One region of the Pseudoalteromonas sp. JC3 genome, then DNA from elsewhere that is predicted to be linked to it. Evidence: predicted binding sites of a transcription regulator. Region 1 holds the regulator's gene; each other region holds the start of a gene.
What was found. The regulator sigma-54, encoded in region 1, starts transcription at its own class of promoters, with help from an activator protein. The targets are predictions, from matches to a motif close to GTTGGCACGNNNNTNGNNT.

Region 1 (4,894 bases):
GTAATCCGCTTGTTTTGGGATGCCGTGTTTAAAGCCGAAAGATTCAAAGGTAATAATGAGTTGTTTGTCTTTTTTACCTAAGATTTTTTCGCGGATATCTTCTGCAAGTTGATGAACGCTCAGGCCTGTAGTATCAATGAGAAAATCGGCGCGAGTGATCAGCACGTCTAACAATTCCCGTTCTTTCTTTATCGCAACATCTAATGGAAGATTATGCAGTGAAAGAGGGTGCAAACGTCGTGTTTCTGAGAAGCGCTTTATCAGGGTTTGATCGTCACTGTCTAAATAAAACAGGGTAGGTTTGGCAAAGCCTGGTAAGTATTCAAGAATGTCATTAAACTCGTCCTGTTCTTTAGGTAAGTTTCTAACATCAATACTGACTGCAATTTTATTATAATTGTCCGAAACACTGCGGACTAAAGACGGCAGCAAATTGACTGGAATGTTATCCACACAATAGTAGCCTAAGTCTTCCAATACTCGAAGCGCTACAGATTTACCAGAGCCTGAGCGGCCACTGATAATGATAAGCTCGAGTCCTTTTTCTTCATCACTCATCAAGTTCACCTTGGATCACTGCATATAACTCATCATCACTTTTTGCTTGCCTAAGCATTTTGCAAAAAGACTTGTCTTTGAGTGTATCAGCAATCGCCGCTAAGGTCTTCAGGTGTTGTTGATTATCACCTTCAGGTACGATGAACGCGACAAAAATATCGACAGGCTGCTTATCTATGGCTTCAAACTGGATCCCTTGCTCGCTGACAAGCACCATTGCAAGGATTTTATCCAAACCTTCAAGTCGACCATGGGGAATGGCAATGCCTTTACCGATCCCTGTGCTGCCTAATTTCTCTCGCGCCATTAAGGCGTCCAAGATAGCATGCTGACTGGTATTTGGAATTTGGCTATGAGCCAGTTCGCTGATGTATTCTAAAATACGTTTTTTGCTATTAAAAAGGACCGCAGCTTTACTGCAGTCCTTGTTCACTAATTCACTTAATTTCATCTTAGTGTCGAGTGAGCTTCTCTTTGTGTTTAATAACTTGACGATCTAGCTTGTCGATAAGGCCATCAATTGCGGCATACATATCTTGATGCTCTGTTGATGCAAATAGCTCGCCGCCGTTTACGTGTAATGTTGCTTCTGCTTTTTGTACTAGTTTCTCGACATCAAGGATCACATGCACATTATTGATATGATCAAAGTGCCTTTCTAGCTTCGCAAACTTGTTGGTGACATAGTCTCTTAATGAGTCAGTAATTTCTACATGGCGACCAGTTAGATTTAGTTGCATAAGCATTTTTCCTTCTTGGGTTTTACGTCTTATATCAAGCTTTTACGCTGATTTGACGGTGGAATGGCTAGGGATTCACGATATTTTGCAATCGTACGTCTCGCTACCTTAATTCCTTGCTCAGCTAAGATATCTGCAATTTTGCTGTCACTCAATGGCTTCGCGGTATTCTCTGCAGCTATCAGCTTTTTGATAAGTGCTCTAATTGCTGTAGAAGAGCACTCACCTCCATTTTCCGTACTTACATGGCTAGAGAAGAAATACTTCAGCTCAAATATTCCCCGAGGTGTATGCATGTATTTTTGTGTTGTCACACGGGAAATTGTGGACTCATGCATCTCAACCATTTCAGCAACATCATTTAGCACCATAGGGCGCATTGCTTCGGGGCCATGTTCAAAGAATGCCTGTTGTTGTTGCACAATGCAATTGGTAACTTTTAATAAAGTATCATTTCGGCTTTCTAAGCTTTTAATAAACCACTTTGCTTCTTGTAAATGTGAGCGAATAAACTGACTATCCGTACTGGATTTCGCCGTTCTAGACATCGCAGCGTAATGGTCATTTACTCTTATTTTAGGCATAGCATCAGGATTTAGCTCTACGACCCAACGACCTTTTACTTTTTTCACCGATACGTCAGGGATCACATATTCAGGCTCTTCATGAATAATGCTTGCCGCAGGCTTTGGGTTAAGGCTATGTATTAACGTCATGACCTCTTTGAGATCGGCTTCTTTAAGGCGCGTTTTCTTAGCCAAAGTTCGATAGTCACGGCTGGCAAGCAAGTCGATATGCTCTGTCAGGATCATTTTTGTTTCGGCAATCCATGGGGTATCTGGGGCGAATTGGTTGAGCTGAATGCATAAGCATTCTTGTAAACTACGCGCTGCGATACCGACAGGGTCAAAAAGCTGAATGCGTTTGAGTACGGCTTCGACTTCATCTAGCTCAATAGGCTCTTCGCTATTCTCGTCATTAATGCTTTCTAAAATGTCTTCGCAAGACAGTGTTAGAATGCCTGACAGGTCGACCGCTTCAATAATCGCAATCGCAATAGCTCTATCTGTTGGACTAAATGGTGTCAGTTCGAGTTGCCACATGAGATAATCGTGGAGAGATTCAGAGGTTTCCCCTTGATAAACATTATCGTCATCGGGAAGTGGACCTGAGCTTGCAGCAGGCGCTGCACTCATATACTCGTCCCAAGTGACATCCATGGCAAGGTCATCGCTCACAGTGTCTTTGCTCATGGCGGTATCTGAGTCTATCTCATAGTCACTAACCTGCGTTTCATCGGCTGAATCTTGATTGTCGTCAGCACGGCTCTTTTCTTGGCTGTGTTGGTCAGCGTTTTCGCCGTCAGTATTATCACCTTCTTCCACTTCCAACAATGGATTGCTGTCTAATGCTTCTTGTATTTCTTGTTGCAGATCCAATGTACTAAGCTGCAGCAAGCGAATGGCTTGTTGCAGTTGCGGAGTCATTGTAAGTTGCTGCCCCATGCGCAGCTGTAATGATTGCCTCATGTATCTCTAACAATCCTTTTTAACAGTTATTAATACTACGTCTTAACTATAGCTTGAATTGTTCGCCTAGGTAGACATCTCTTACGGTTTGATCTGCCAAAACATGTTCTGGCGTGCCTGCAGCGATTAACTCACCATGTGAAACGATGTAGGCCTTTTCACATACGTCCAGTGTTTCTCTAACGTTATGATCGGTGATAAGCACACCGATACCACGGTTTTTTAGGTGCTCTATGATTGTCTTTATATCTAACACCGAAATAGGATCAACACCAGCAAAAGGTTCATCTAACAGGATAAACTTAGGGTTTGCGGCTAAAGCGCGAGCAATTTCGACTCGTCTTCTTTCGCCTCCCGACAATGCCATGCCCTGTGAGTCGCGAATGTGTTGAATATTAAACTCATCCAGTAACTCGTTTAGTTCAGCTTCTCTTTCAACTTTAGATAAGTCTTTTCGAGTTTCTAAAATCGCCATCAAATTTTGATAGACCGTGAGTTTTCTAAAGATTGAAGACTCTTGCGGTAGATAGCCAATACCAAGTCGTGCACGGCTGTGCATCGGTAACAAAGTGATATCTTCGTCATCAATCTGAATATAGCCTTTGTCGCTTGGTACTAACCCTACAATCATGTAGAACGTAGTGGTTTTACCTGCACCATTTGGTCCTAATAAGCCTACAATACTGCCAGCCTGAACACTTAAACCAACATTTTTGACGACCTGACGACCTTTATAACTCTTTGCTAGACCAGTTGCTTTGAGCTCGCTCATTAATTGTTACCTTCTTCCTGCGCTTTTTTCTCTTTAGCGTCTTTTTTGTCATCAACAGGAACAAGGATGGTTCTTACTCGAGAGTCTTCTTGGTCTGAGCGCTCAGCGCTGATCAATTGCTTTTCAATGTCATAGGTGATGACTTGAGCATTGATTTTTTGCCCAGTTTGATTGATTTCAGCATCACCAGAAATCACTAGGGTTCCCTTCGCTACGTCGTAACGGATTTCATTTGCTTTGGCTTCTAGCAAGTTGCCATCGGGTTGACGTTCGCTAAAAGTGGCAGGGCTGCCAGTTGCCACAAGCAGTTGCTTGTTAATGCCAAGTTCCGCGCGACGGTGGACCTCTAGGCGATCGGCATTTATCTTTCTGTTGCCATGAATAATAACAACATTCTGTTCAAAAATACCGATGTTGCTTTGCAGTTGAGCTTGCTGACGGCCAGCATCAATAATGACTTCATTTTGTTCTGCAGCAATTGCTAGAGTAGAACTTGCAAGCAAGCCGATGAAAACTAGTTTGTTAATGATTTTACTGGTCATAATAAATTGTCTTTGTGTGGTTGATGAGTTCGATCACTTGCTTTTGTAGATCCGCATGCAGTCCTTTACCTGTGATCCTAAGACTAGGACCGTTGATAACGACAGGGTGTTCCGACTTCATCAATTTTTGCTTAATTTCAACTCTTACATTATCGGCATTGATATCCGTGATCATGGCGTTAGGCGTTAAATTCTTTGCCAACACATTGCCCTCTAATATCAAGGTGTTGTTTTCGTATAGGGTTGCTTCTAATGCGCTTATTTGCCAATTCTGTTCACCGTTATATAAGGTGAAAATGGGCTTTTCAAAGTGACTAAAGCCAAGATCTTGATACAACTCCATCTTATCAGCAGTTACCTGATAGTTTAATAAGCCATTTTCACTATAGGTCGTTTGCTGAAGCGTGGTTGCAACATAATCGGGTTTAGCTAACGGTTCATCTTCTTTTGCTGGATCCGCCTCTGATGGATTAAACATGGGCGACCACATCCATACCATTAAAGAAGCGAAAACAATGAGTAAGATGACACGCAATACGGTCATGTACTTGATCCTTTGGAAGTCAATAAGTGATTTTGGCTGAGCATTAGAAGATCAGTTAGTTCTCTCACGGCACCAAAGCCACCTGGCATCAAGGTCGTGTAATGGGCGATATGTTTAACAAGAGGATGTGCATCATTGACGGCAACGGCAAAACCAACTCGTTCCATTACGGGTAGATCTGGGCCATCATCACCAATATATGCAATTTC
Region 2 (4,894 bases), 1.7 Mb from region 1:
TTTTATAATCATCTAGTCCAAAATCAGACTCCGCGTGAGCGGCTGTGGATGCAAGACCTAGAGAGGCAAGTAGCGCAGCAGCAATTGTTAATTGTTTCATCTTTACTCCTTAAATCAATATAAGTATGGGAGGGGGAAAGCCCCCCTCAAATCAAAATTGGCTTATGATTTTGTGGTAACGCGAAGGTTATCTTTTACATCTCTAACGTCATTGGCGTTTTTCGCGATTTGCACAGCAAGTTTGCGCTCTGCTTCGCTACCTACATGACCGTTTAATGTTACGACTAAACCTTCCACATCAACATCGATGTCAGTACCATCTACATCTGTGTCGAACAGATAGCGAGACTTAATTACTGTTGCGATTTTTGCGTCAGTAAAACCGCTATCGCTTTCGTAATTGCGCTCTTTTTTGCGCTCATCTGACATATCTACGATAGTCAGGTCGTTTTTCACTTCTTTTACGCCATCGATACCTAGTACCAGTTCTTCAGCCAGCTTTTTATCTACTGAGTGTTCAACTTTACCGGTTAGCACTACAACGCCGTTCTTTACATCAGTGTTAATGTCAAAGTTGTTCAGTTCACCGTTGAAAAGCAGTGTTGCTTCTGCTTTACCGTCTATCCAAGCGTCACTCGCTTCTTTTTCCCAAGAGTTATCAGCAGCAAATGCTGAAGCAGTAGTAAGTGAAGATACTAGTACAGTTGCAATTAATGTCTTTTTCATAATTAAACTCCTTTAATTTCGTAGTCGAATTATCTGTTGCAGCTGTTGTGCCAACCTTTAAATTATTGATAATTATGTGATTTATTTTTATGGAGTAAGTTTTAAGGAAGAATTTACCGAGAAGATGTGTAAATTAGTTTGTAATAATTACCTTTTCCATGAACGGCTAATTAATATAACTAGGAATGATTACTGCATTCTAGATTTGTCGAGTACTTAAATAGGAATATTTGATTATGAATTTAGAAAAATTCTGGGCGTTAATTAATGATAAGTTAATCTCTTGGCTTGAATCCGGTGTGCAGTTACTACCGAATATGATCCTAGCCTTAATGATACTCATATTCTTCACAGTTTTGGCTAAAATATCTTCAATTTGGTTTTCAAAGGCAATTAAAAAAGCAATAAAGACAGAACAAGTGGCTTCACTTATTAGTTCCATATTTAAAGTCTCTATTATTGCCATTGGGATTTTCTTCGCTTTAGATATAGTAAAACTATCAGGTGCTGTAATGTCATTGTTGGCTGGGGCGGGGATCATTGGCCTTGCTATTGGCTTTGCATTCCAAGACATGACCGAGAACCTCATCGCTGGATTTGTGATGGGGGTCAGAAAACCTTTTATGGTCGGTGACATTATAAGAACCAAGGATTGCTTTGGCACGGTAAGCAAAATCAATTTGAGAAACACCTTAGTAGAAAACTTTTATGGCCAGCTGTCTTATATCCCCAACAAAATTCTCTTTAAGAATGAGTTACAAAACTACACTAAGCTTGGCAAGCGAAGAATAGAAGTACCAGTTGGTATCTCGTATGCGGACGACCCAGAGCAAGCCCGAGAGGTGATTGTTGAGGCAATTAACAAGCTTGATTTCGTAGTAAGCCAAAAAGAAACAGATGTCTATGCAGAGTCTTTTGGTGACAGCTCTATTAATCTATTAGTGTGGTTTTGGATAGATTACCCAGCAGATCCGGGCTTTATGGTGGTCAGGCACAAAGCAATTTGCACCATTAACCGTGTATTAGCTGATAACGATATCTTAATTCCTTTCCCAATTAGGACTATGGATTTCAATGCTAAAGGGAGCACAACCTTAAGTACGCAATTATCACAGGAATAATTTACATCTAGTTTGTAATATTTTCACCGGTCTGAAGGTGCTTAGATTAAAAAGCCTTATATAATAAAGGTTTATGATTTGGCATTTAATCTGCATTAGTGAAAGGGACAGAAAATAATATTTGCAAAATGCACTTATTAAATATCGCAACGAAAGGAGTTATTTATGGCAGATTCAAATTACGACATGGGGCCGGTAAAAGAGCTCATCAAAGTATTAAATGGTGGTGTTGATTTTTACACTGAAGCTAAAAAGAAGCTAGATAATATCGAATTAAACCGCGTATTTGACCAAATGATTGTAGATAAAGCGCAAGCAATCTCGGATCTACAACCATTTGTTCTTATTGACGAAGGTGAAATTGAGACAGATTCAGCGCTTAGCATCGACATTCGTGAATCGTACACCAAGTTGGTTGGTATGGTGAGCACCGACAAAGAGCACACCTATATTTCTCAGCTAGAAGAAGTGGAAGACAAAGTGTTAAGCAAGCTTGATAAAGCATTAAGCAAAGATCTTCCACCTAAATGCAAGAGTGTATTACTGCAAATTCAAACCAGAATGCAAGCTTGTCACGATCAAATGAAGCAGTTGCAAGAGCTAACTGCCTAAGGAGAATGTTATGTTGAGTTGGGCTGTAATGTTTTTATTCCTAGCACTTGTCGCAGCCGTGCTAGGTTTCACTGGAATCGCTGGCGCTGCGGCAGGTATGGCGAAAATTCTATTCTTTGTGTTTATCGCCTTTATGATTATTTCGTTTATTTTTGGCAAAGCACGAGCTCCCAGGTAAAAGGGAATTAACGTACAAAAACGGTTTTAGGAGATAGATTATGAAATCAGCAATTACATTAGCAAAAGCATTTGGTTTTGTTTCAATTTTAGCACTTTTTGGTTGTAGCGAAGGTCCGGCGGAAGATGCTGGTGAGCGTTTCGATGAAACAGTTCAGGAAGTAGAAAATAGTGTGGAAGACGCGTGTGAAGATGTAAAAGAGAACATGAACGCTGAAAACGAAGAGTGTTAAGCGAAAGTGATTTCGACGTGGAATAAAAGAGGAGAAGCCGATAAAAGCTTCTCCTCTTTTTTTTGTAATAGGTTTAAAAATCAAACCTATACAGTTAAGAGACACAGTTACGAAGTATGATGCATATCAATAATGCGCTGCTTAATTTGCAATTATTATTGTAATCTATGAACTTTGAGTAATACTTTATTTCTATGTTTACTCAATAAAAATCAGACTATGCTAAATAGGGTTTCAGTTAAAAGCAGATTGTTGTCGCTTTCGGGCATACCTGCTGTGTTTTTTATTCTCGCTACTATCTTTACAATTGGAACATTATCAAATCTTATCAATTACATTGACCGTATTTATGACGACAGAGTTGTACCGCTGAGGCAAATAAAAGTCGTGTCAGACAACTATGCGGTGGTTATTGTAGATACTTTTCACAAGTTACGAGGCCATCAATTATCCAACAGTGCCGCGTTAAAGCAAATCGAAGAAGCTAAAAATATCGCTGAAAAAGAATGGAATAGCTATTTGTCCACGGACCTTACGAGCGAAGAGCGAAGCTTAGTAAAGCAAGTTGAAAAAGCAGAGATAAGTGTCAAGCAACTGCTGTCTAATTATATTAACCGAGTTAACGCAAATACTTTTGAAGAAATTCCTTATGATAAATTTGTACGCGATCTCTATGCCGCCTTTGACCCCTTAAGTGAAAGCTACAATGCACTAATTGAGTTACAACTTGCAGAGGCAAGTGCACTAAGAGATGTTGGCCGCTCAGAAGCCAGTGCGACAAAAACGGCGATGATTATCTCTTCCGTTACTATTGTGATCGTAATGGTGATGATTGGTATGTTGATATTTAGGTCAATTAACGAACCACTCAGTCGTTTGCGTATGCGTATTGGTAACATTGCAAGAGATGCTGATTTAACCCAACGTGTAGTGGTTGAGGGGCAGGACGAGCTGAGTGAGATAGGAAACGACTTCAATACTATGGTGTCGAGCTTACATGAGTTAGTTACCAACCTAGTTACGATGGTGAATAGTCTGTCCTCAACATCCAACGAGCTAAATGGAATTAGTCAGTCAATTGCGGGCACTTCACAAGAACAAGAGCAGCAAACGGTAATGATCGCAACCGCAGCGACAGAAATGAGTAGTGCAATTCAGGAGGTTGCACATAATGCAATGAATACCGCAAACAAAGCAGAGATGTCGGGTCAGCTTGCAAAGCAGGGGATGGATGTTATTTCGCAAAATATTCAGGCCATCGAGCGTCTTGCCAGTGAGGTGGGAGATAACGCGCAGTTAATTAAAGCGTTGAACGACCAGTCGAATGAAATCAACCAAGTCGTGCTAATGATCCAAGGTGTGGCTGAACAAACAAATCTTTTGGCATTAAACGCTGCAATAGAAGCGGCGAGAGCTGGGGAATCAGGTCGAGGCTTCGCGGTTGTTGCTGATGAAGTTAGGCAATTGGCACACAACACGCAAAAAGCTACGGAATCGATCCGAGATATGATCAGTAAGTTACAGGGCATGGCACAAAATGCCGTGTCGTCAATGGAGAATGCACAGTCGAGTGCAGCTGCAGGAGTTGATAGGGCCAATGAGTCAGCTCAAATCATGACTGATATAGACAAGGCGGTGGATGAAATCGTCGGTATGAATATTCAGGTTTCAACGGCAACGGAAGAACAAACAACGGTGGTTGCGGAAATCAGCGAAAATATTAATGATTTCAGTAGCAGTATTTCTGAAATTACTCGAAGTGCGCAGAGTAATGCAGATGTGAGTAATGACTTAGAGGCGTTAGCTGAGCAGTTAAACGGTCAAGTGTCGGTATTTAAGGTTTAATGGCAACTCGACTTAGTACTTAATTTGGGAGGTTCGGCTCTTGGGATTGAAAACACAGTTACGTAAATTGGTGTGAGATAGAAAAGCGCGGGTTTCTAGTCAGAAGCCCGCGCTTTATTTATACCAGTTGTATTAAGTAAATGATCTATCTTGAAGCGGGGAAATAGCTTTAGTAGCAAG
Region 3 (4,894 bases), on a different replicon from region 1:
CGATGGCAGTGGATGCCATCAAACTTGGTGCCAACGATTTTGTCCTCAAGCCTTGGCAAAATGAAAAGCTACTCGCAACGGTTGCCAATTGCATCGAGTTGAGCGCACAACGGCAAAAGTCCAAGAAGCTCACGCAAATCGCACAAATCTCAATGGCTGCGCAAAACAAACCATTCGAGCATTTAATTGCCTCGAGTCCAGCAATGGAGCAAGTTTTTCAAACCATAGAAAAGGCCGCCAAAACCGATGCCAATGTCTTAATCTTAGGCGAAAGCGGCACAGGTAAAGAAGTCGTTGCCAGAGAGCTACATAAACAGTCTTTACGAAAAGACAATACCTTCATGTCTGTCGATATGGGCACGATAGCTAGCTCTTTGTTCGAAAGTGAATTGTTCGGCCATATGAAAGGCGCATTTACAGATGCGAAAGCCAATAAGCCAGGTCGCTTTGAGCTTGCGGAATCCGGTACTTTATTTTTAGATGAAATAGCCAATATTCCGCTCGAGTTACAGGGAAAGTTACTTACTGCGATCCAAAATCGAGTGGTTACACCAGTGGGAGGCAGCAAACAAATAGAGGTTGATCTGCGCCTTATCACCGCAACCAATATGAATTTGTATGACATGGTGCGCGAAGGCAGTTTTCGTCAGGACTTGTTATACCGCATTAATACCGTAGAGATCACACTTCCAGCACTACGAGATAGGCCCCAAGATATTCCACTACTTATTGAGTTTTATGCTGATCTATACAGCAAAAAGTACAAGCTACAGTGCAAAACGGTCAGCGACAAAATGATGGCTGATTTAGTCAAGTATCAATGGCCCGGTAACATCCGAGAATTACAACACTTGGTTGAACGCGCAGTTATTTTATCTGACTCAACCCAATTGCAGTTTCAGCTCGCCAGTCCAGGGGCAAGCTCTGAGGAGAGTGCGGGCTTTATTGACACCTATAACCTCGCAAAAATAGAGCAGCACACCATAGAGCGGGCGGTCCGAGACTTTAAGGGAAATATCAGCCATGCGGCTAAAGCGCTTGGGATCACCCGCGCGTCACTGTACCGTAAAATGGAGAAGTATGATGTGGAATAATAGCCTCGTTCGCATGGCCATTTTTCAACTCGCAGCCATTGTATTCGCCACACTTGGTGTGTTGGGCTTTCTCCACAGCTACGTCTTTTTGTTTAGTGGGTTATCCATTGCGATTGCAGTGCTATTCACAGTGCTGTCTATTGCCACACTGAAAAGACAGAAACAACAATTCGAAGAGGTGTTTACTGCGCTCAAGTATCAAGATGGCAGCTTTAGAATTGATAATAAGCACCCAATAAGTAAGCAAGCACTTACAACCTGTAACGAGCTTATTCAGAAAGCTCAGCAAGATAAAACCAAACAGGCAGAGCTCGTCACTACTTACGAAACCATGCTACAACACATAGAAGCAGGTCTGATCCTTATCAAAAATGGCCACACCATTTTGATTTGTAATAACAGCGCAAAGCAATTGTTGGATATTCGCGGCGCAGAGTCTGGACACTCATTACTTGCAGCACACCCAGAGCTTGAACAAGCCAAAGTAGGTAGCCACATCGCCAAAGACTTACTATTTAAATATTTTACGTTTTCCAATCAAGGTAATCAGTACCAACTTTGGCTTTTCACCGCGATTTCAGAGCAGCTAGAGAGTACCCAAATTGAGTCTTGGCAAAAGCTGATCCGCGTGCTTATCCATGAAATAGGAAACTCCGTCGCACCGATTTATTCACTCTCAAATACGCTAGTTAATATCACCAATAATCAGTTAGCTGAAGCGGTGACAGACCAAGAACTCGTTGAAGACTACCTACAAAGCCTGCAAGCGATTGGTATTAGAAGCCAGTCTTTACTTGGCTTTATTGATAACTACAGAAAGCTCACGCATATTCCTGAACTTGACCTCCAACCGCTTGCGGTACAGACTTTATTTGACGACATTACACCACTGATAAAAAGCGACTTTAGTGACGCCAATATCACTCTACACTTTGACGTGACGCCCGCTGCGCTGAGCATTAATGTTGATAGAAAGATGATAGAGCAAGTGCTGCTCAATCTACTAAATAACGCCAAAGATGCCATGAAACATAACAACCATGAAAAAATAGTGACTGTATCAGCAACGATTAATCGCTACGGCAAATGTGAAATCAACGTTGCTGATAACGGGGAAGGAATAGAGCCCAGCGCACTTGATAAAATATTCGTACCATTTTTTACCACAAAACCTCATGGCTCAGGAATTGGACTTGCACTCAGCCAACAAATTATCCATCGCCACAAAGGGCGGATCAGCGCAACCTCTGAAGTAGGACAAGGGAGCTGCTTTAGTGTATTGCTATAAGATAAATAACTAAAAATGGAGCCAACTCATTCACCATATGGTGTAGAGCTAGCTATAAACTTAGATTTCTATTTAGAACAATTCTTGATATTATCGCAACTCGTTGGGGAGTAGCCTGCTTCCAATGCTCGGAAGAGTTCGTATCAACATAATTGGCCAAAATGCCATGGTGCGGACACCTCTCGGTTGGCGAGACCATCGATATATCCATGCCTGTGGTCGGGCGTGTGGATATGTCGTGGACTCAAATCGCCCGACCGGAGCAATGTAAATGAATTTCGTCACCCTGCTACTGTTAGCATACGCCATGTCTACCGATGCGTTTGCCGCGGCAATCGGTAAAGGCGCCAGCCTAAAATCACCTCGGCTTACCGAAGCCATAAAAATCGGCCTCATTTTTGGTGTTATTGAAGCCTGTACGCCGCTGATTGGCTGGTTAATAGGACAATCTGCAGCTGGCTATGTCGAGGCTTGGGATCACTGGATTGCCTTTATCTTACTGTTAGGACTTGGCGCTCATATGATTTATGAGAGCCTTAAGGGTAATGACGATGCGCCAGCACAGCACGCAAAGCAACCTTGGTTAAAAACCATTATCACAGCGTTTGGTACCAGTATTGATGCAATGGCTGTCGGTGTCAGTCTCGCATTTGTTGATGTGAATATATGGCTCGCCGCTTCGCTCATTGGCCTTGCCACCACCATGATGGTAACAATTGGTGTGATGATTGGGCATTCGGCTGGAAAGTTCCTTGGTAGTCGAGCTGAAACCTTTGGTGGGGTGATCTTAATCTGTGTGGGAACTTGGTTGCTATATAGCCATCTTTCGATTTAATCGCAAAAAGAGCGGTATATTTACCGCTCACTTGCTTATCCCTTTACGTTAGGGCTACTTGGCTTTTAAGCCTTTTTAATCGCTTTTTTCAGCTTTTTGATTTTTGCTTCATGCTTTTCAATCTTTGCTTTACGCGCTTTCAGCTCTTTTTTAAGCGCTTTGACATCGCTTTTCTTCGCCATAACTAATCTCCTTTGGTTGTTTTGCGAACACCTACTACCATAGCAAAGTGACTGACAATATCAAACTACACCTGCGCTACTGCGTTGCCTGCCATCTAATAGTGGTAATTTTGACCAAATACTATTTTGTACAACTAAATATTAGTAAATAAATAGAGTAAGTTGATATTAAAAAACACTAACCACTTGTTTTATAAATGATTTAATGTTGGCTTGGTTGTTGCTTCTATAAGCATAAATCAAGAGAACGGAACCAACCATATGTCTGTACCATTAAAAGATAGGCCTCTCGAATCCGTTAGGGAAGAGGTGATTGACCAGTTAATTCTAAATTACAGCCACGGTGAGCTTTCGGCTGATGCATTCGAGAGACGATTGGATAAAGCATACGACCTGAACGAACAAGAACAAATTGCAGCACTTAGTGCTGATTTACCGCTAAAGTCGGATGCAAGATATCACAGCGAAAAAGCCGCTCGTTTGGGTCCAAAATTTACCTCAAGCGTAGATGGTGCTGAGGCGATAAGCATTACCTCTATACTTAGTTCCAACCATCGCAGTGGCGAGTGGGTCGTACCTAAAGAGATCCACCTAAAAAACTACCTTGGCAGCTTGGAACTAGATTTTAGCAACGCAATTTTTAGTCACCCTGAAGTACATATTTATATAGATTGCATTTTAGGCAGTGACGAAATCTTTGTACCAGACACAGTCGATGTCGTCACCGATATTCGTAATATTATGGGTTCAGTAGAAAACACAAGAAATACGCTTGCATCTGCAGGGCAGGTGAAACAGCGTCCACAAATTTATATTCACGGCAGAATGATTTTGGGTAGCATTGAAGTTAGTGTAAAGCGCTCGATGAAAGCGCAAATAAAGCAATTTGCCGACGGCCTTAAATCCCTATTTGGTGACGGCACGAAATCCAAAAGCTAAAGCTTTATAAAAAACCCCTTGGTTCAGGGGTTTTTTATTATCCGAATAGCAGAGTAAACTTTTTACTTCTCTACAGGAAAGCCTCTATCACGCATAAGCGCTTCAACTTCAGCGTCACGGCCTCTAAACTTGCGATACGCTTCTGCTGGATCCATTGAGTTGCGAACTGAGAATAGGTAATCCACTAAACGCTGTGCAACGTCTTTGTCGTAGAAGCCACCTGGCGCTTCTGCAAACGCTTCTGCTGCATCAGAAGTTAATACCTCAGCCCACAGGTAACCGTAGTAACCCGCTGAATAACCTTCACCTGAGAATACGTGACCAAAGTGAGTTGTACGATGACGCATCACGACCTCGTCCGGCATGCCTAGCGCACCTAACTGAGACTTTTCGAATGCAACAGGGTCGCCAATCTTGTCTGGATCTGTGGTATGGAAAAGCATATCCATAATAGCCGATCCAAGGTATTCAGTCGTCGCGAAACCTTGGTTAAAGGTTGCTGACTTCTTGATTTTCTCGATTAGGGCTTTAGGCATAGGTTTGCCTGTTTTATAGT

Region 2: a site for sigma-54 is predicted at 1,925-1,943, ahead of QSH61_RS13085 (PA2169 family four-helix-bundle protein). Genes of this name have one in related genera too.
Region 3: a site for sigma-54 is predicted at 2,568-2,586, ahead of QSH61_RS21510 (manganese efflux pump MntP). Genes of this name have one in related genera too.

Annotation. Positions count from the first base shown of each region.
Region 1 covers NZ_CP127855.1:415,346-420,239, forward strand. The annotation lists gene rapZ (RNase adapter RapZ) at 1-558, opposite strand, end outside; gene ptsN (PTS IIA-like nitrogen regulatory protein PtsN) at 551-1,009, opposite strand; gene hpf (ribosome hibernation promoting factor) at 1,011-1,298, opposite strand; gene QSH61_RS01740 (RNA polymerase factor sigma-54) at 1,328-2,827, opposite strand; gene lptB (LPS export ABC transporter ATP-binding protein) at 2,874-3,599, opposite strand; gene lptA (lipopolysaccharide transport periplasmic protein LptA) at 3,599-4,141, opposite strand; gene lptC (LPS export ABC transporter periplasmic protein LptC) at 4,131-4,685, opposite strand; gene kdsC (3-deoxy-manno-octulosonate-8-phosphatase KdsC) at 4,682-4,894, opposite strand, start outside.
Region 2 covers NZ_CP127855.1:3,044,286-3,049,179, reverse strand. The annotation lists gene QSH61_RS13100 (outer membrane beta-barrel protein) at 1-100, opposite strand, end outside; gene QSH61_RS13095 (BON domain-containing protein) at 163-726, opposite strand; gene QSH61_RS13090 (mechanosensitive ion channel family protein) at 963-1,847, shown strand; gene QSH61_RS13085 (PA2169 family four-helix-bundle protein) at 2,013-2,459, shown strand; gene QSH61_RS13080 (DUF1328 domain-containing protein) at 2,470-2,637, shown strand; gene QSH61_RS13075 (hypothetical protein) at 2,678-2,869, shown strand; gene QSH61_RS13070 (methyl-accepting chemotaxis protein) at 3,146-4,714, shown strand.
Region 3 covers NZ_CP127856.1:637,354-642,247, reverse strand. The annotation lists gene QSH61_RS21520 (sigma-54-dependent transcriptional regulator) at 1-1,094, shown strand, start outside; gene QSH61_RS21515 (sensor histidine kinase) at 1,081-2,382, shown strand; yybP-ykoY riboswitch at 2,476-2,646, shown strand; gene QSH61_RS21510 (manganese efflux pump MntP) at 2,654-3,217, shown strand; gene QSH61_RS21505 (LiaF domain-containing protein) at 3,661-4,338, shown strand; gene QSH61_RS21500 (M3 family metallopeptidase) at 4,401-4,894, opposite strand, start outside.